DNA from 3 places in the Microbacterium sp. Leaf179 genome. Region 1 is predicted to be linked to each of the others. Evidence: predicted binding sites of a transcription regulator. Region 1 holds the regulator's gene; each other region holds the start of a gene.
What was found. Region 1 encodes HrcA, which represses chaperone genes, less so after heat shock. Its sites were predicted from a motif close to TTNGCACTCGNNNNNNNCGAGTGCNAA; they were not measured.
Positions count from the first base shown of each region.

Region 2: a site for HrcA is predicted at 4,000-4,026, ahead of groL (chaperonin GroEL). Genes of this name have one in related genera too.
Region 3: a site for HrcA is predicted at 1,530-1,556, ahead of ASF96_RS09495 (Hsp20/alpha crystallin family protein). Genes of this name have one in related genera too.

Region 1 covers NZ_LMPH01000003.1:374,503-381,336, reverse strand. The annotation lists gene ASF96_RS13330 (16S rRNA (uracil(1498)-N(3))-methyltransferase) at 1-162, opposite strand, end outside; gene dnaJ (molecular chaperone DnaJ) at 165-1,292, opposite strand; gene hrcA (heat-inducible transcriptional repressor HrcA) at 1,342-2,382, opposite strand; gene hemW (radical SAM family heme chaperone HemW) at 2,523-3,740, opposite strand; gene ASF96_RS13310 (DUF1990 family protein) at 3,740-4,384, opposite strand; gene lepA (translation elongation factor 4) at 4,407-6,251, opposite strand; gene ASF96_RS13300 (alpha/beta fold hydrolase) at 6,432-6,834, shown strand, end outside.
Region 2 covers NZ_LMPH01000002.1:261,135-267,968, reverse strand. The annotation lists gene ASF96_RS08750 (DMT family transporter) at 1-523, shown strand, start outside; gene ASF96_RS08745 (nitroreductase family protein) at 625-1,176, opposite strand; gene msrB (peptide-methionine (R)-S-oxide reductase MsrB) at 1,191-1,598, opposite strand; gene ASF96_RS08735 (DUF2332 domain-containing protein) at 1,672-2,661, shown strand; gene ASF96_RS08730 (DUF3263 domain-containing protein) at 2,671-2,925, shown strand; gene ASF96_RS08725 (LytR C-terminal domain-containing protein) at 2,961-3,563, shown strand; gene ASF96_RS08720 (cold-shock protein) at 3,695-3,895, shown strand; gene groL (chaperonin GroEL) at 4,064-5,683, shown strand; gene ASF96_RS08710 (sensor histidine kinase) at 6,064-6,834, opposite strand, start outside.
Region 3 covers NZ_LMPH01000002.1:425,386-432,219, forward strand. The annotation lists gene ASF96_RS09485 (FAD-dependent oxidoreductase) at 1-548, shown strand, start outside; gene ASF96_RS09490 (UbiA family prenyltransferase) at 571-1,395, opposite strand; gene ASF96_RS09495 (Hsp20/alpha crystallin family protein) at 1,642-2,097, shown strand; gene ASF96_RS09500 (hypothetical protein) at 2,152-2,514, opposite strand; gene ASF96_RS09505 (NAD(P)/FAD-dependent oxidoreductase) at 2,802-4,022, shown strand; gene ASF96_RS09510 (SRPBCC family protein) at 4,165-4,617, shown strand; gene ASF96_RS09515 (aldo/keto reductase) at 4,681-5,673, opposite strand; gene ASF96_RS09520 (hypothetical protein) at 5,835-6,281, shown strand; gene ASF96_RS09525 (Cpe/LpqF family protein) at 6,366-6,834, opposite strand, start outside.

The sequences.
Region 1 (6,834 bases):
GAGGCCCGACAGCCACGCCCCGCGTCCGTCGCCCAGGGTGACCGCCTCGTCGACGCGCACGCGGCGGACGGCCGCGGCGTGGTGCGCCTCTGCTCCGGTGAGCACCACGACCTCACCCGGCTGAGCGGATGCCGCGTCGTCGGTGACGAAGTGCAGCGCCACGGTCAGTGCCGGAAGCGGTCGCGGAACTTCGAGAACATGCCCTGCTGGTGCTCGGCCAGGCGCGGCTGGGGGGCCTTCGTGCGCTTGGCGAACTCCTCGATGAGGGCGCGCTCCTTGTGGTCGAGGCGCGTGGGCGTCACGACGTGCACGCCGACCTTCAGGTCCCCGCGCTGGCTTCCGCGCAGCGGCGTGATGCCGCGGCCCTTGATGGTGAGCACGTCGCCCGACTGCACGCCCGGGCGCACCTCGAGCTCGACGGCTCCGTCGAGGGCGTCGATCGTCGTGGTGGTGCCGAGGATGGCATCCGGCATCGACACCTCGAGGGTGGCGAGCAGGTCGTCGCCCTCGCGGCTGAAAGCCTCGTGCGCATCGACGGTGATCTCGAGGTACAGGTCGCCGTTGGGGCCACCGGCGGGGCCGACCTCACCCGAACCGGGAAGCTGCAGGCGAAGGCCCGACTCGACGCCGGCGGGGATGTCGACCGACACGGTGCGGCGGGCGCGTACGCGCCCCTGCCCCTGGCAGGTGCCGCAGGGGTAGGGGATGGTCGTGCCATGTCCGTGGCACACGTTGCAGGGCTGGCTGGTGACGACGTTGCCGAGAAGGCTACGCACCGTGCGCTGCACGTGACCGGAGCCGTGGCAGATGTCGCAGGTGACTTCGCTCGTGCCCGGCTGCGTGCAGGCTCCCTGGCAGGTCTCGCACAGGACGGCGGTGTCGACGTCGAGGTCGCGGTGGGTACCGAAGACGACGTCGCCCAGATCGAGCGTGACGCGCACGAGGGCGTCCTGACCGCGCTCGCGACGCGAACGCGGACGCGGTCCACGCCCGCCGCCGCCGCCCTGGGCCCCGCCGAAGAACGTCTCGAAGATGTCGCTGAAGCCGCCGAAGCCGGCCGCTCCCCCGCCCCCGCCGAAGGGGTTCTGGTCGCCGCCCATGTCGTAGCGGCGACGCTGTTCGGGGTCGCTGAGCACGTCGTACGCGTGCGTGACCAGCTTGAAGCGTTCGGACGCGTCGTCACCGGGGTTCACGTCGGGGTGCAACTGACGAGCGAGACGGCGGTACGCCTTCTTGATCTCGTCGGCGCTGGCGTCTCGTTCGACGCCGAGGACCTCGTAGTGGTCAGCCACAATCGCCTTCCTGTCCGCTGGTGCGGGGTCGTTCTCGGTGGGGTGCTCGTCAGCGCGCGCTGTCGTCGTCTTCGAGCATCCGGGTCAGATAGTGCGCGACGGCGCGAACCGCCGCGAGGTTGGAGGAGTAGTCCATGCGGGTGGGGCCGAGCAGGCCCACGCGGGCACCGCCCGTCGAGCCGTCGTACCGGCTGGCGAGCACCGAGGCCTCGATCAGTCCGAAGGGTTCGTTCTCGCGGCCGATGCTGGCCGACAAGCCCTTCTCGTCGGCGACCATCTCGGTCATGAGCCGCAGCAGGGTCACCTGCTCCTCGATGGCTTCGAGGAGCGGGTAGATGCTGCCGCGGAAGTCGGATTCGCGCTTGGCGAGGGTCGCCGCCCCAGCCATGACGAGGCGATCCTGACGGAACTCCTCGAGCTCCTCGCCGACGACGCGGAACACGGCGTCGGCGACGGCGTCGAGGGCGATGCCGGGGCGGGGTCCGTCGGCGACGACCGCGGCGACCTGCTGAGCGCAGTCGGCGACGGAGCGCCCGACCAGCACCGCGCCCACGCGGGCGCGCAGCTGCACGATGTCGGCCTCGACCGGCTCGGCAGGGACGAGCGCGATCCGCTGCGAGACGCGGCCGGTGTCGGTGACCAGGATGACGAGCACGCGCGGGCCGCCGAGGGCGACGAGCTCCACGTGCGAGAGGTTGGCGCGCGCGAACGACGGGTACTGCACGATCGCGACCTGGCCGGTCAACTGCGTCAGGGCACGCACCGTGCGGGCGAGCAGGTCGTCGAGATCGCCCGCCTCGTCGAGGAACGAGGTGATCGCGCTGCGCTGCGCTCCCGAGAGCGGGCGCAGTTCGGCGAGGTGATCGACGAACACGCGGTAGCCCTTGTCGGTGGGCACGCGGCCCGACGAGGTGTGGGGGGCGACGATGAGGTCTTCGTCTTCGAGCAGCGCCATGTCGTTGCGGATGGTCGCCGCCGACACACCGAACGCGTGCCGGTCGACGATCGCTTTGCTGCCGACGGGTTCACGCGTGTCGACGTAGTCCTGCACGATCGCGCGGAGTACTTGGAGGCCGCGTTCCGACACCATGCGCTGCTCCTCCCCGTCTGGCACTCGACTTGACTGAGTGCCAATTCTACGCCGATCGACGGCGTGCCCCGTCGGGGGCTCGCGGATGCCGGATCCCCCGCGCGTGCCGGGGGTCTCGCCGCCAGGTGCGGCGGCGTGGATCAGACCGTGAGAGCGCGCACCACGGCATCCGCCAGCAGGCGTCCGCGGCGGGTCAGCACGATGCGGCCCCGGATGGCATCCGCCCCCTCGATGAGCCCGTCGGCGATGAGCGACGCCACGGCCTTGCGGCCCTCGCCGTGCAGCTCGCCGACGGCGAGACCCTCACGGATGCGGCTGCGCAGCAGCACCGACTCGAGTCGTCGGGCCGTCTCGTCGGGGCGCTCGCGCGCGGCGGCCGGCGACTCGTTCGCCGCGAGGCGCTGGGCGTAGGCGGCCGGGTGCTTGACGTTCCACCAGCGTAGCCCCGCGACGTGGCTGTGGGCGCCCGGCCCGAACCCCCACCAGTCCGTGCCGCGCCAATAGGCGAGGTTGTGCCGCGAACGGTGGGCGACGCCGCGCGACCAGTTCGACACCTCGTACCAGTCGTACCCGGCGTCGGCGAGCAGCTCGTCGCCCAGCTCGTACATGTCGGCCTGCAGGTCGTCGGAGGGCTCCACGACCGCGCCCGAGCGGATCTGGCGGGCGAGCTTCGTACCGTCTTCGACGATGAGCGCGTAGGCCGAGATGTGATCGGGAGCGAGGGAGACGGCGGTCTCGAGAGACGACCGCCAGTCGTCGAGCGACTCCCCCGGTGCGCCGTAGATGAGGTCGAGCGACACGTCGAGCCCGGCGCGGCGGGCCGCGGCGACGGCGGTCGCGACGTTCGCGGGGTCGTGGGTGCGGTCGAGGGCGGCGAGCACGTGCGGGCGGGCCGACTGCATGCCGATCGACACGCGCGTGACGCCCGCCGCGGCCAGCGTCTCGACCACGGCGTCGTCGACGGTGTCGGGATTGGCCTCGACGGTGACCTCGGCCCCCTCGGCGATGCCGAACTCCGCGCGCACGGCGTCGAGCATGCGCGCCAGATCGCCGGGAGGCAGGAGCGTCGGCGTACCCCCGCCGAAGAACACCGTGGATGCCGTGCGGCGGCCGCCCGTGGCATCCATCACCCCACCCGCCAGGCGTACCTCGGCGGCGAGCGTGTCGGCGAAGTCGTCTTGCCGGGCGCCGCGCAGTTCGCTGGCCGTGTAGGTGTTGAAGTCGCAGTAGCCGCAGCGCACGCGGCAGAACGGCACGTGCAGGTAGACCCCGAAGTCGACCGACGGGTCGATGGTCAGGTCGTCGGGCAGACGACCGTCGGTGGGCGCGGGGTCTCCGAGGGGAAGCGGTCCGCCCATCAGGACGTGTACAGCGGCGAGATCGCGCGCAGGTACCGCGTGAACAGCGCCTTGCGGCGACGACGCACGCGGCTGGTGAGGAGCTTGTAGGACGGCGCGGTGGGGCGGTCGAACGCGCGCACGACGAACCAGACCTCGTCGTTGTCGCGCCACTCGAGCGAGAACAGCTCTTCGCCGCTCACGATGGAGTGTCCGACCGTGCCGAGGATGAATCCGACGCGGCGCGGCTCCTCGAACACCGAGATGACCCGCAGCTCGGCGTCGGCGCGGTGGCCATCGACCTTGCCGTGCAGGCGCACACCCGTGCCGGGGCTGACGAACGGGGTGCCGTCGGCGGCGAATCGCTGCTCGGCCTCGAGGCGGCTGGGGGCGACCGGAGCGCCCTCGGCGTCGAAGCCGACGCCCGCGTAGCCGGCGCCCGACGCGGGACGCACGTCGGTGATGCTCAACTCTTCGCTGCGCAGCGGCGCCCACGCGAGCAGCAACTCGCCCGCGGCGACGAAGCGCTCTTCGCCGCTGCCGATACGCCACGCATCTTCGGCGGGCACGGAACGCTCGGGCGGATATTGCATGAGGTCGGGGGCCTGAGTGGCGCCCACCGCCGCGTAGTCGACCGTGTCGTCGGTGAAGTTCTGCCGGCGCATGATCTTCCTCTCGAATCGGTCGTTACTTCTTGGCCTCGACGTCGCCCGAGAGGGCGGCGATGAAGGCTTCCTGCGGCACCTCGACGCGGCCCACCATCTTCATGCGCTTCTTGCCCTCTTTCTGCTTCTCGAGCAGCTTGCGCTTTCGGGTGATGTCACCGCCGTAGCACTTCGCGAGGACGTCCTTGCGGATGGCGCGGATCGTCTCGCGCGCGATGATGCGGGCGCCGATCGCAGCCTGGATGGGTACCTCGAACTGCTGGCGCGGAATGAGTTTGCGCAGGCGCTCGGCCATGAGCGTGCCGTAGGCGTACGCCTTCTCGCGGTGCACGATCGAGCTGAACGCGTCGACCTTGTCGCCCTGCAGCAGGATGTCGACTTTCACGAGGTCGGCGGTCTGCTGACCGGCGGGTTCGTAGTCGAGGCTCGCGTAGCCCTGCGTGCGCGACTTGAGGTGGTCGAAGAAGTCGAACACGATCTCGCCGAGGGGCATGTGGTACCGCAGCTCGACGCGGTCCTCGCTGAGGTAGTCCATGCCCAGGAGCGTTCCGCGGCGCGACTGGCAGAGCTCCATCACGGTGCCGACGTAGTCCTTGGGCAGCAGGATGCCGACCTTGACGATCGGCTCCGAGACCGAGGCGACGCGACCGTCGGGGTACTCGCTGGGGTTGGTGACCGAGACGGTGTCGCCCGTGTCGGTGGTGACCTCGTAGGTCACCGACGGGGCGGTGGTGATGAGGTCGAGACCGAACTCCCGCGAGAGGCGCTCGGTGATGATCTCGAGGTGCAGCAGGCCGAGGAACCCGGCGCGGAAGCCGAAGCCCAGCGCGACCGAGGTCTCGGGCTCGTACTGCAGCGACGCATCGGACAGCTTGAGCTTGTCGAGGGCTTCGCGCAGCTCGGCGTAGTCGCTGCCGTCGATGGGGTAGATACCCGAGAAGACCATGGGCTTCGGATCGGTGTACCCGGGCAGCGCCTGGGTGGCGGGCTTGCGGTGCGTCGTGATCGTGTCGCCGACCTTCGACTGGCGCACGTCTTTCACACCGGTGATGAGGTAGCCGACCTCGCCGACGCCGAGACCGCGCGTGGGCACGGGCTCCGGGCTCGACACACCGATCTCGAGCAGCTCGTGCGTCGCGGTGGTCGACATCATCTGGATGCGCTCGCGCGGCTGCAGCGAGCCGTCGATCATGCGCACGTACGTGACCACGCCGCGGTAGGCGTCGTAGACCGAGTCGAAGATCATGGCGCGTGCCGGGGCGTCGGGCTTGCCGACCGGGGCGGGGATCTTGTCGACGATGAGGTCGAGCAGTTCCTCGACGCCCATGCCGGTCTTGCCGCTGACGCGCAGCACGTCTTCGGGCTTGCCACCGATGAGGCCGGCGAGCTCGGCCGCGTACTTCTCGGGGTCGGCGGCCGGCAGATCGATCTTGTTCAGCACGGGGATGATCGTCAGATCGTTCTCGAGCGCGAGGTAGAGGTTGGCCAGCGTCTGCGCCTCGATGCCCTGCGCGGCATCGACGAGCAGGATCGCTCCCTCGCACGCGGCGAGCGAACGGCTGACCTCGTACGTGAAGTCGACGTGACCGGGCGTGTCGATCATGTTGAGGGCGAACGTGCCGTCGGCGGTGGCCCACGGCATCCGCACCGCCTGCGACTTGATCGTGATGCCGCGCTCACGCTCGATGTCCATGCGGTCGAGGTACTGCGCCCGCATATCGCGGTCGCTGACGACGCCGGTGATCTGCAGCATGCGGTCGGCCAACGTCGACTTGCCGTGGTCGATGTGAGCGATGATGCAGAAGTTGCGGATCTGCTCCGGCGGAGTGGCAGACGGCTCGAGGGGCTTCAGGGCGCGCGGTGACATGTTCCGTCGATTCTACGGTGGCGCGCCGACATCGCCGTCCGCGGGTGCCCGGGGTCCGGCATCCGGGGGTCCCCCCGCGGGTCGTGAACACCCGTTCCGCGCGCTGGAGCGTGCCGCGCGGCGCGTCGGGGACGCGGACGCACAGCCGGTCGGCAGCGGACGGCTTCTACCCTGGATGCCATGACGGTCCAGGTCGTGTTCGTGCACGGTATCCGCACCTCGGCGACCATGTGGCGCGCGCAGCTCGCCCACCTCGAGGAGCGCGGCAACCCGGCCGTCGCCGTCGACCTGCCCGGACACGGCACCCGCCGCGGCGAGGAGTTCACTCTCGACGAGGCGTTCGCCACGATCGACCGGGCGGTGCAGGATGCCGCGACCCGCGGCCCCGTGCTGCTCGTGGGCCATTCGATGGGCGGGTTGCTGTGCATCGAGTACGTCGGGCGCGAGGACCCGCCGCCGGTCGCGGCGTTCATCGCCGCATCGTGCACCTCGATCCCGCGGGGTGTGGGCCTCGCGGCCTACCGCTTTCTCGCGCGGCGATTCGACAGCCTGCCCGACCGCGGCCTGGGGCTCACCAACCGCG
Region 2 (6,834 bases), on a different contig from region 1:
CCGCCTTGTCGGCGCCGTCCTCGCCATCGCCGGTGTGATCGTGTGCCTGACGGGCGACGCGCTGGGGGCAGTGCCGCTGTGGATGCTGGTCGTCCCCGCCATCGCCGGTGCGGGCGTGGCGTGGCAGCAGGGGACGAACGGGCGTCTGCGGGTGCGCGTCGAGAGCCCGCTGACCGCGACGCTGGTCAACTTCGTCGGAGGAACGGCGGTGCTCGTCGTGGCCGCGGTGGTGCACGTGGGGGTGGTGGGCGCCCCACGCGTCATCCCCACCGAGCCCTGGCTGTACGTGGGTGGAGCCGTCGGGGTCGTCTACATCTTCTTGTCGGCCGTGGTCGTTCGCCGCACGGGGGTGCTGCTGCTCGGCCTCGGGTCGGTCGTGGGGCTTCTGAGCACGTCGGTGCTGCTCGACGCCCTCTGGCCGGCCCCCGCCGCCCCATCGACCCCCGTCGCCCTGCTCGCGTCCGCGGTCGCGATCGTCGGTGTCATCGTCGCGGCGGTCCCGTGGCGCCGCCGCCGTCCGTGAGCCGGAGCCCGGTCAGCGGATGACGCGCGCCGCCCGCCCGTGAACGACGACGCCGCCGGGGGGACGAGCCCCACCGGCGGCGTACGACGAAGACGGATCGATCAGAGGTGCGTGTCGTCGACGGCGCGACGCTTCTTGCTCCCGGGCAGACGCGAGATGTGCTTCGCGGCATCCACGGTCTTGCGACGCACCGGGCGCGAGCGCGGCGGCTTGCCCCCGACGTAGAGCCAGCCGAGCAGCACCTCGCCCTTCGACAGGCCGTGCGCCTTGGCGAGCGCCTTGCTGCGCGTGTTGTCGTCGGTGCGCCAGAACACGCCGAAGCCGGCTTCGTCGAGCGCGAGGCTCAGCATGTGGGCGACGCCCGAGGCCACGGCCTCCTGCTCCCACGCGGGGATCTTCTTCGACTCGAGGTTCGCGACCACGGCGATGATCAGGGGAGCGCGGCGGGGCTTCGAGGAGTAGCCCTTCTTGCCGTCGGCCTTGTTCAATGCGCGAGCCAACAGGTCGCGGTCGCTCCCGCGGATCTCGATGATCCGCCAGGGACGCAGCGTCTTGTGGTCGGCGACGCGACCCGCGGCCGCGACGAACGCCTCGAGCTCGGGGCCGGTGGGGGCCAGGTCGGTGACCTTCGACCACGACCGGCGGTCGCGCATCGCCTCGAGTGCGCTCACGCCGTCTCTTCCGGGGTGAAGTTCAACGACAGCGAGTTCATGCAGTACCGGTCGCCGGTGGGCGTGCCGAAACCATCGGGGAACACGTGTCCGAGGTGCGAACCGCAGTTGGCGCAGCGCACCTCGGTGCGCTGCATGCCGTGGCTGTTGTCGTCGATGAGCTCGACGGCCTCGGGACGCACCGACTCGTAGAAGCTCGGCCACCCGCAGTGCGAGTCGAACTTCGTTCCGCTCTGGAACAGCTCGGAGCCGCACGCGGCGCAGGTGTAGAAACCGGAGCGGCTCTCATCGAGCAGTTCACCGGTCCACGCGCGTTCGGTTCCGGCCTGGCGCAGCACCGCGTACTGCTCGGGCGAAAGCTCTTCGCGCCACTGGTCGTCGGTCTTGTCGACGGCGTAAGTCATGGGATCTTCCTCTCTCCGGTCCCTATTCTCTCGTGCCGGGGGCCGGTCAGGTCGGCGCGGCATAATCTGCGGAATGCAGCAGGATGCCGTGGAAGCCGTCTTTGAACGCTATGGGCGCTTCGCCCGCGACGAGGCGCCGGGTCGTTCGGCGGTGTACGAGGGGTGGGCACGGCGCGTCGTCGACGACATCGCGGTGGCCGAGGCTCTCGCCCGCATCGAGGAGACGCGGCGTCAGCCTCCGCTCGTCTTCGCGGTGATGCGGCTGCTGGGCGCACCAGAGGACGATGTCGACGCGTGGGCCGAGTGGGTCGTCGCCCACGCCGATCAGGTGGTCGTCGAGTGCGGGCGTCGGAGCGTGCAGACCAACGAGCCGCTCCGGTGCGCCGCGTTGCTGCCGGCGCTCTCGCTCATCGAGGGGCCGATCGCGTTGCTCGAGGTGGGGGCGAGCGCGGGCCTGTGCCTGTACCCCGACCGGTACTCCTATCGCTACCGCCGCGGCGAGGAGGTCATCGCGCTCGACCCCGCCGACGGCCGCAGCCCGGTCGTGCTGCAGTGCGAGCTCGAGGGGCACCCCGACCTGCGTATGCCGGACGTCGTGTGGCGGGCCGGCATCGATCTGAACCCCCTCGACGCCCGAGCCGCCGACGATCGCGCGTGGCTCACGGGTCTGGTGTGGCCGGGCGAAGAGGGGAGGCGCGAGCGCATCGCCGGTGCACTCGACATCGCGGCGGCCGATCCGCCCCTTCTCGTCGCGGGCGAGGGGGCGACGGCCCTTCCCGCTCTCGCGGCGCAGGCTCCCCGCGGAGCGACGCTGGTGGTCACGACGCCCGGCGTGCTCGCCCACATCCCGCGCGCCGGGCGCGCCCCCGTCATCGCGGCCGCGCGGGCCGCGGGGCGGTGGATCACGCTCGATGCCGCGCCGCTGCACGACGGCTGGACGCACCCCCCTCGCATCCGACGGGGCGGGTTCGCGCTCGCGCTCGACGGCGACGTGCGCGCCGAGGTCGATCCGCTCGGGGCGTGGGTGGCGTGGCATCCGGAATCGACGGGCGGTGCGCAGTAGCGTCGAAGCGTGCCCCTGTCGGACCGTGATCGCGCCTTCCTCGCCTTCGAGGGTGAATGGCGACGCCATGGGGGTGCGAAAGAGGAGGCGATCCGCGCCGAGTTCGCGCTGACGCCGGCCCGGTACTACCAGCTGCTCGGTCGCCTCATCGACACCCCCGAAGCCCTCGCGTCCGACCCCATGCTGGTGCGTCGCCTGCGCCGACGCCGCGATGACGCGGCCGCGCAGCAGCGCGCACGCCTCGGCCGCACCGCCACCCGGTGACGGGTGCGCGCGGGTCGGACCGGTAGCATCGTCCAATGGCCAGATCGACCTTCCCGCGGGATCGCTTCGACGACCTGCCGGCCGATGCGGGTCGCGTCGGCGCCCACCGCGCCGAGAATCCCCGGCTGCGCGGGTGGATCATCTTCCTGTGGGCGGCCATCGCCACCCTCGTCCTGATCATCGCCGGCATCTTCGGCTCGCTGGTGGTGTCGGGCCGCATCTCGTTCGGCTCCGGGCCCGCGCCGGTGCCCACCGTCTCAGCGGAACCCACGACGCCCGCCGTCGTCGACACGTCGTACTCGGTGGTCGTTCTCAACGGCACGGCCGACGAGGGACTCGCCGCCGCCGTGCGCGACCAGATCGTGGCGGCCGGATGGCCGGGTGAGGGCGTCGAGACCGGCGACTCCGACAGCACCGACTTCGCCGAGACGACGATCTACTACCTCCGCGACACCGACGAGGCGGCAGCCCAGGGCCTGGCCCAGACCATCGGGGGCGCGCAGATCGCGCAGAGCGACTTCCTGCAGCCGACCGACGACCCCAGCACCCCCGACGACGAGAGCGCCGTGAAGCGGCTCGTCGTCGTCATCGGCCTCGATCGCGCCGCCGGTCAGGCGTCGCCGTCGACCGCTCCCTGACCCCTCGACGGCCGCGTGTTTCCGCGGCGTAACAAGTTCGCGGCCTGCGCGTCAACAATGGGTCGAGCGGCCGGTGCGGCGGGATCACGCGTGCTTACGATGACCTCGTCATTCAGCAACGGGAGATTCGCATGACGCAGGGCACTGTCAAATGGTTCAACGCCGAGAAGGGCTTCGGCTTCATCACCGTCGCCGACGGCCAGGACGTCTTCGTCCACTACTCGAGCATCGAGATGTCGGGTTTCCGCGTTCTTGAGGAGGGCCAGGCCGTCGAGTTCACCGTCGGCACCGGGCAGAAGGGCCCCCAGGCGGAGTCGGTGCGACTGGCCTGATCACCGTTTCCCGACGCCACGGCATCCGATCCCGGATGCCGTGGCGTCGTCGTTTGCGCGCGGGTGGGCGGCTTGCACTCCCCAGGGGCGAGTGCCAGAATGAGTTAGCACTCGCTTTCGTCGAGTGCCAAAATCAGCAGTCACCCGTCCGGGAGGGACGACACACTTATGGCAAAGATCATCGCTTTCGACGAAGAGGCCCGACGCGGTCTCGAGCGTGGCCTCAACACGCTGGCCGACGCCGTCAAGGTGACCCTGGGCCCCCGCGGTCGCAACGTCGTGCTCGAGAAGAAGTGGGGCGCCCCCACGATCACGAACGACGGCGTCTCGATCGCCAAGGAGATCGAGCTCGACGACCCGTACGAGAAGATCGGCGCCGAGCTGGTCAAGGAGGTCGCCAAGAAGACCGACGACGTCGCGGGTGACGGCACCACCACCGCCACCGTTCTCGCCCAGGCGCTCGTGCGCGAGGGCCTGCGCAACGTCGCGGCCGGCGCAGACCCCATCTCGCTCAAGAAGGGCATCGAGAAGGCCGTCAAGGCCGTCACCGACGAGCTCCTGGCCTCGGCCAAAGAGGTCGAGTCGAAGGAGCAGATCGCGGCTACCGCATCGATCTCCGCCGCCGACCCGGCCATCGGCGCACTCATCGCCGAAGCCATCGACAAGGTGGGCAAGGAAGGCGTCGTCACCGTCGAGGAGAGCAACACCTTCGGCACCGAGCTCGAGCTCACCGAGGGCATGCGCTTCGACAAGGGGTACATCAACCCCTACTTCGTCACCGACCCCGAGCGTCAGGAAGCGGTCTTCGAAGACCCGTACATCCTGATCGCCAACCAGAAGATCTCCAACATCAAGGACCTTCTGCCCATCGTCGACAAGGTGATCCAGGAGGGCAAAGAGCTCCTCATCATCGCCGAAGACGTCGAGGGCGAAGCTCTCGCGACGCTGGTGCTCAACAAGATCCGCGGCATCTTCAAGTCGGTGGCCGTCAAGGCTCCCGGTTTCGGCGACCGTCGCAAGGCTCAGCTGCAGGACATCGCGATCCTCACCGGCGGACAGGTCATCACCGAAGAGGTGGGCCTCAAGCTCGAGAACGCCACGGTCGACCTGCTCGGCCGTGCGCGCAAGGTCATCATCACCAAGGATGAGACCACGATCGTCGAGGGTGCGGGCGAGTCCGAGCTGATCGAGGGTCGCGTGACCCAGATCCGTCGCGAGATCGAGAACACGGACAGCGACTACGACCGCGAGAAGCTCCAGGAGCGCCTCGCCAAGCTCGCGGGTGGCGTCGCCGTCATCAAGGCGGGCGCGGCCACCGAGGTCGAGCTCAAGGAGCGCAAGCACCGCATCGAAGACGCCGTGCGCAACGCCAAGGCCGCCGTCGAAGAGGGTGTCGTCGCCGGTGGTGGCGTCGCGCTCATCCAGGCCGGCAAGACCGCGCTCGCAACCCTCGACCTCGTCGGTGACGAGGCCACGGGTGCGAACATCGTCCGCGTCGCCATCGAGGCCCCGCTCAAGCAGATCGCGCTCAACGCCGGTCTCGAGCCCGGTGTCGTGGCGAACAAGGTCGCGGAGCTCCCCGTGGGCCACGGCCTGAACGCCGCGACGGGCGAGTACGGTGACCTGTTCGCACAGGGCATCATCGACCCCGCCAAGGTGACGCGTTCGGCTCTGCAGAACGCGGCGTCCATCGCCGGTCTGTTCCTCACGACCGAGGTCGTCGTCGCCGACAAGCCCGAGAAGTCAGCCGCTCCCGCGGGCGACCCGACCGGTGGCATGGACTTCTGATCCACGCCTAGGCAGTGACAGAACGCCCCCTCCTTCGGGAGGGGGCGTTCTGTGTTGACGGGGCGGTGACCGTTCGCTGATCCGGCGCCGGTTGGCTGCCGGTGAGTTGGTTGGCTGTTGGCCGGCTGCGGGCTGCGGGCTGCGGGCTGCGGGCTGCGGGCTGCGGGCTGCTGGCTGCGCGCTGCGGGCTGCTGGCTTGCGTGACTGCTGGCCGGCCGGTTGGGGCACATGTCCCACTTTTGGTTGCCTGCGGCGGCGCCAGGCACCCTGATGTGGGACGCGGTCTGCATCTTTTGGGACACGGTTCGAGAACTCCGCCGAGGTGCGACGGGGCGGGTGGGAGCCGGGGCCGGGGCGGGGGCCGGAGCGAAGCGTCGGGTCTACGCGTCGGGACGGTAGTCGTCGGGCAGGCGCTCGAGCGGTTGCGTCTCGATGAGCGCGTGCTCCTGTGCATCGCGCCGGTCGGCCAGGGGGAGCGAGACGCGGAACGTCGCTCCGCCTCCGGGGGTGTCGACGACCTGCACCGTGCCGTGCAGCAGATCGACGATGGATGCCACGATCGACAGTCCGAGGCCCGAACCGCCGGTCTCGCGCGTGCGCGAGGTGTCGGCACGCCAGAAGCGCTGGAAGATCTGGTCGCGGATCTGCTCGGGAACGCCCTCGCCGTGATCGATGATCTCGATCCAGCCCATGTCGGCGTCGGCGTCGACCCCCACACGCAGGCCGATGGGGGAGCCGTCGGCGGTGAACCGTCGCGCATTGCCCAACAGGTTGGCGACGACCTGGCGCACCTTGTTCTCATCGCCGAGGACGATGGGGGCGAGCCGCGGGGGCGTGCGCACGACGCCCAGGGGCGCGGTCGGAGGGGCGGCGTCGTCACCCGCGGCGGTGTGCGTCTCGCCCGCCTCTCGCGCGCGGCGACGCAGACGCGACAGGGTGGCCCCGGCGATCGCCATCGCCGACGTCGGCGGCGCACCCCTGCGGCGCCCGGGCGTCGACGCGGGCTCTCCTGCGGCGTCGAGGAGCGGGTCGAGCGTCATCAGCGGGACGACGCGTGCGGTGCGCGCGGTGGTGTCATCGACGGTCACCTCGCGCTGGGGGGAGGTCACGCGCAGATCCATCGCGGCATCCCGAGCGATCGGGCGCAGATC
Region 3 (6,834 bases), on a different contig from region 1:
TGCACCTGGAACGCCAGGGCGTGCTGGAATCGTTCCCGCTGCCCGGCGGACGCCGCCGGCTGGTGGCGTGGGCGGGCACCGACGAGGTGGCGGATGCCGCCGGCACCCTCGAGCGGGCCGTCGCCGAGCGCGCGGGGCTCGAGGTAGACATCGCCGACGCGACGACGTTCCGCGTGCGGCGCGCCGTGGCCCCGGCGCTGCGGCGCGGACGCGTCGTGGTGGTCGGCGACGCCGCCCACGAGGTGAGCCCCATCGGCGGTCAGGGGATGAATCTCGGACTGCTCGACGCCCTCACGCTGGCCCCGCTGCTGCCCGGGTGGGTGCGGACGGGCGAGGCGGTCGGCCTCGGACGATGGGAGACCGACCGTCTGGCCTCGGCGCGGCACGCGGCGCGCCTGGCGTGGCTCAACACGATGCTCGGGCGAGCCACGGGCCCGCTCGCCCACCCCCTGCGCACCGGGGCGCTGCGCACCATGCTGCGGGGGGCGGGGGGCGCGCTGTTCACGCGCGCGTACGCCATGCGACTGGATCGCGCCGCCCGCGACTGACGAGCCGCCCGGGTGGGAGGAGTCAGGTCACGACGAGTTGAGCGGCGAGCAGCAGCGCCGCCAGCATCGTGAGCTGAAACACCGCGCGTCCGGGCGCGCGCACGAGCACGAGCACCACGGCCGTGGCCGCCACCGCGACGACGGCGGTGAAGAAGATCGCGCCGAGCACCGTGGCATCCGTGCCGATCAGCACCGCCACCGCTCCGGCGACGACGCCGACCGCCGCGAGCACCACCGAGACCCGCGCACCGAGGCGGTGCGGAAGGCCCCGCACGCCCGTGCGCCGATCGTCGTCGAGGTCGCGAACGACGTTGGTCAGATGCACGGCCGCGCCGAGGGCGGCTCCCGCGAGCGACGCCCACGGGGCAGCCAGCGCGGGAGAGGCGAGGGACAGCGTCGCGAACGACGGGAAGAGCCCGAAACTCAGCACGAACGGCACGATCGACACCGGCGTCGACTTCAGCCCGGCGTTGTAGGCCCACGCCGAGGCCAAGGCCACCGCGTGCGCGGCGACGAGTCCGGGGCCGAGCGGCACCGACAGGAGCACGGCGAGGAGCGCGGACGCCACGGCCACCCCGAGCGCACGTTCCGGAGTGATCGCTCCCCCGGCGATGGGCTTGTCCGAGCGGCCGACGGCGGCGTCGCGCGCGCCGTCGATCGCGTCGTTCGACAGGCCCACCGACACCTGCCCCGCGAACACGGCGATCACCAGCAGCGCGAGTCGCCCGGGCTCGACCCCGGCGGCGAGGCCGAGGGCCAGCGACAGAACGGTCACGACCAGGGTCGGCCCCGGGTGGGTCGCGCCCCACAGCGCCCGCACGAGGGGCGGCTTCGCCGCGGCATCCATCACCCGATGACGCTACCGCGGCTGCGCACTCGGGCGGCCGACCCGCCCGGGCGCCGCACCACCACCACGTTGAGTGTCCAGGACATGCCGCGGAGACCGGCCCCGGCACGGCGCGTCTTGGACACTAAACAGTCTTGGCACTCTCCCATCGAGAGTGCTAATCTGCTGCCACGTTGAGCGCACAAGGCTCAACTTCATCGAACCCCGGATGCCGACATCCGGACCGACCGAAAAGGAGAACCGACCATGGCCACTTACGACCCGTTCCGCGACCTCGACCGCCTCGCGTCGACCCTTCTCGACGCCCGTCGCGGGGGCGGACCGCGCCGGATGCCGATGGACCTCTACCGCGACGGCGACCACTACGTGCTCTCGGCCGACCTTCCCGGGGTCGACCCGGGCTCGGTCGACATCGACGTCGACGGTCAGCTGCTGACCATCCGCGCCGAACGCACCCTCGCCACCGGCGACGACGTCAAGTGGATCACCCGCGAGCGCGAGACGGCCACCTTCGTCCGCCAGCTCAACCTCGGCCAGGGCATCGACACCGACGGCATCAGCGCCGCCTACCGCAACGGGGTGCTGTCGGTCACGATCCCGGTGAGCGAGAAGGCGAAGCCGCGCCGCATCGCGGTGGCCACCGACGACCACGACGGCGTCATCCGGGCGCACGAGAGCGAACCGCAGCTCATCGAGCAGTAATCCATCGCGAAGAGAGGGGTCGGCCCGAACGGACCGACCCCTCTCTCGCGTCGCTCAGAGGTCTTCGGGCGCCAGGTCGCCCTGGCCCTCTTCGCCGAGCTCGACGACGCCCGGGTCCTGACCCTGCGAGTCGGTGCCGGTGGACCCGGGGTGGATGTCGTCGAACGGGATGTCGGTGTCGTCGGCGGCTATCTCGGCCGGGTCTGCGCCCGTCGCGGTCGCGGGGGCGATGTCCTGCGGGTCGACGCCCTCATCGAGGGCCGTCGTGGCGTCCCACTCCGCCTGGGCGGGGTCGAGCGCGGGGTCGGGTTCGATCGAGGTGTCGCCGTCGCGCAGGGGCTGCACGCCCGCGATGCCGACGTCGGCGGCGGGGGTCGACGAGTCGGCGGGGGACGGGTCGATCGAGGCGTCGCTCATGGGAATCCTTTCGTCGAACGCACCGGGGTGCGTCACCGCTGATCGGCGGTGCCTCCATCCAACGATGCCGCCGGGGCCGCGTCCCGCCCCTTGACAGGCGCGTCCCGCGCACGGACCACGCGCTTCGACGGGTGCGCCCCCGCTCCGGCGCGGGAGAAGCGCTCCTGCCGACGGCGAGCCCTCTTCGTCGTTCCCCAGCGCCCGGGTCGTCCGCCCGACCGACGCTGTCAACCGGGTGGTATCCCGCTGCCGATGACGACACCGTGAGGGAGACGAGAGGATCCCCCATGCACGACTCGCCCCACACCGTCGCTCGCACCGACACTCCCCGCATCGTGATCATCGGCGGGGGCAACGCCGGGCTGTCTGTGGCCGGACGCCTCCACCGGGCCCGCGCCGGCGACATCACCGTGATCGAGCCGCGGACGCGGCACGTCTTCGCGCCGCTCCAGTCGCACATCGCGGGAGGCGCAGCGCGAGCCAGCGAGGCCGTCCGCGCGCAGGCCGACGTGATCCCCCCGGGTACGCGCTGGCTGCGCGACGAGGTCTTCACGGTGGACGCCCCGGCCCGCCGCGTGCATCTCGTGTCGGGCGGGCACCTCGACTACGACCAGCTCGTCGTGTGCGCCGGCCTGCGCATGGCGTGGGAGCAGATCCCGGGCCTGCCCGAGGCCATGGCGGCGCCGAACGGCATATCGAACTACGACTACGACCTCGCCGCGAAAGCCTCGCCGGTGCTGCGCGACCTGCGCTCCGGCACGGTCGTGTTCACTCAGCCGCCCGAGCCCGCGTCCTGCGGCGCGGCCGCGCAGAAGCCGATGTACCTCGCGTGCGACTGGTGGCGGGCGATCGGCGTGCGCGACGACCTGCGCGTGGTCTTCGTCGCCCCCGACCCCGTGCCCTTCGGCATCCCGGCCATCGACCGCGAGCTGCAGCGCAAACTCGACGAGTACGGCATCGAGGTGCACTACAGCCGCGAGGTGCGATCGGTGGATGCCGAGGCGCAGACGATCACGATCGGTCACGGCGAGGCCGAAGAGACCCTGGCGTACGACGTGCTGCACGCGGTCCCTCCGCAGCGGGCGCCGGAGTGGATCGCCGGCAGCGGGCTGGCGGCATCCGACGATCCGCACGGGTTCGTCGACGTCGATCCCGAGACGCTGCAGCACACGCGGTATCCCGAGATCTGGTCGGTCGGCGATGCCGCCGCGGTGGCGACCCGCCGTTCGGGGGGCGCGATCCGGCAGCAGGCGAAAGCCCTCGTGAAGAACATGACGGCGGTGAGAGCCGGGCGCTCCCCCTCCGCGAAGTACGACGGCTACAGCGTCGTGCCGTTCACGGTGTCGCGCGGCACCGTCGTCTTCGCCGAGTTCGATCGTCAGGGGCGCCTGCAGCCCACGATCCCCTTCTGGCGTTCGCTGTACCGCGAGCGCGCCCTGTCGTGGATCGCCGACCGTCGGGTACTGCCGTGGGTCTACTGGCACCTGATCCTGCGCGGCCGCGCCTGAGCCGCGGAGCAGACCACCGAACGACCCCGCGCGCCGCGCACGCCTATAGGGCACGCGAGCCGATCCCTCAACCCCGGGGGCAGCTCGTCCATGACGCGCGAAGACTGGGGCCAGCCCCGGAAACCACACGAAAGAGGACACCATGGCACAGGTCATCGAAACCATCGACGTCAACGTTCCCGTCCGCGTCGCCTACAACCAGTGGACGCAGTTCGAGGAGTTCCCGCACTTCATGAGCTTCGTCGAGTCGATCACGCAGAAGAGCGACACCCTCACGCACTGGAAGGTGAAGATCGCCGGTGCCGAGCGCGAGTTCGACGCCGAGATCACCGAGCAGCACCCCGACGAGCGCGTCGCCTGGAACAGCGTCGGCGGCGACGAGAACCACGCGGGTGTCGTGACGTTCCACCGTCTCTCCGACGACGAGACGCGCGTCACCGTGCAGATCGACTGGGAGCCCACCGGAGTCCTCGAGAAGCTCGGTGCCGTCTTCGGCGCCGACGACCACTCGGTGAAGAAGGACCTCGACAACTTCAAGAAGTACATCGAGTCGCGCGGTGCCGAGTCCGGCGCCTGGCGCGGCGACGTCAGCTGACGTCATAGACAGGAAAGCCGGGTCCACCCTTCGGGGCGGACCCGGCTTTCGCGTGTCAGACGCTCACCACTGCGGGTGGATCTCCGCCCGCAGACGGCGGTCGTAGACGTCACGCACCAACGCGTCGAAGGCGTCGAGGTCGAAGCCCTCGTCGAGGAGCTGTGCGGCCCCGGCGTTCGATGTGGCCTGCGCCACCGAACGGGCGCCCGGGATCACCGAGGTGATGCCCTCGCGCGAGGCGATCCACGCCAGCGTAGCGGCGGGCAGGGTGACTCCCTCGGGAAGCGAGGCCTTGAGCTCGTCGGCCGCGGCCACTCCCTCGGCGAACGGGACGCCCGAGAACGTCTCCCCCTTGTCGAACGCCTCGCCGTTGCGGTTGTACGTGCGGTGGTCGTCCTTGTCGAACGTCGTGTCGGCGGTGTATTTGCCCGAGAGCAGACCGCTCGCCAACGGCACGCGGGCCAACACGGCGACGTTCTTCTCGGCCGCCATCGGCAGCACCTCGTCGAGGGGCTTGAGCCGGAACGGGTTGAAGATGATCTGCAGGTTGGTGAGGTTCGGCCGGCGGAGCGCCGAGAGGGCCTGCTCCATCGTCTCGACCGACGCACCGTAGGCGGCGATGACGCCCTCGGCGACGAGCTGGTCGAGCGCGTCGTAGGTGGCGTCGTCGTCGATCACGGCTGACGGCGGGCAGTGCAACTGCACGAGGTCGAGGGTGTCGGTGCCGAGCAGCCGCCGCGAGCGGTCGATCCACCCACGGAAGTTCTCCATCGTGTAGTTCTCGGGCACCTGGTCTTCGCGACGGCCCATCTTGGTCGCCACGGTGATGCCCGTGGCGGCGGTGTCGTTCAGGAACTTTCCGATGATCTCTTCGGACCGGCCGTCGCCGTACACGTCGGCGGTGTCGAAGAGCGTGACGCCGGCATCGGCCGAGGCGGCCAGCACGGCGAGGGCCTCGTCTTCGCTGACACCGCCCCAGTCGGGGCCGAGCTGCCAAGTACCGAGGCCGATCACCGAGACGTCACGGCCGGTGCGGGAGAGGGGACGCTGCTGCATTGCGGTTCCTTTCGAAGCTGGTTCCGAGCCTATCCAGCGCGTCCGGCACCGGGGCCGCGGCCCACCGGACGCCCCCTGCGCACCCCGTGGCGGTCGTCAAGCCCGTTCGCCCGGTCGGCGGTCGCCTCTAGCGTGGCGGCACACCCCACGGAAGGAACGCCATGAACACTCCCGCCGACCGGCTCCCCGGAGCCGACGAAGAGAACATCGTCCCCGAGCCCGAGGGCCTGGCCGCCGATGTGCCCGCCGGCGCCGCCGGCGCCGACACCGGTGCCGTCGGAGCGGCGCAGATCGACGCCGACGACGAAGCCCGCATCCAGGGCATCTCGAGCCAGAACGACCTGCCCGGAGTCGGCACCCGCGCCGCCGACGGCCTCACCGAGCGGGGCACCGACGACGCCCGCGGCGAGGGCGGCTCGACCTCGCGGCACACCGAGGACACCGGCGGCGGCTCGGCCACCGCGCACGCGGCTTCGGACGCTCCCGCCGAGGGCGAACCGCACGTCGACGCCGACGACCCCATCGCGAAGTTCCAGCCCGGTGTCGGCCGTGATTCCGCGGCATCCAGCAAGATCGCCCAGAGCCTGCCCGACCCCGACGACGCGTGATCCCGCCGGGGGCGGCCCTCCGGTCGCCCCCGCGCACGGTCCCAGCCCCCTCGACGGGCTCCCGGCCTCCCGCAGCGGCGAGGCTCAGCGTGCGAGGCGCAGGGCGTCTTCGGCGAGGTGGAAGAAGTCGCCCATCGCCGCGGTCACGGCCTGCGCGTCGTCGGCCGAGAGAAGAAGCACCACCGTCGCCTCCCCCTCGTCGTCGCGCACGAACCAGCTGCCGGTCAGCACGCCCAGGCTCGAACCGCCCTTGAAGCCGACGTAGGGCCACGTGCCGACGTCGAGTCCCGCACCGGGGTTCTCGCTCACGATGGCGAGCACCTCGGCATCCTGGGTCTGCTGCAGCGCCCGATGCACGGCGGCGATGTCGGTGGCCGAGGCGAACCAGTCGAACCCGTCCTGCCACACCGGGGTCGTCACGTCGGTGACGCCGACGGCCAGCGGGGCGGCGTCGATGCGGTCGAGCAGCGCGCGCTTCGCGGCGTCGTCGGCACGCGCCCACTCTTCGCGCAGAGCCGGGTCGCCCCAACCCAGGGTGAACAGCTCCTTGGTC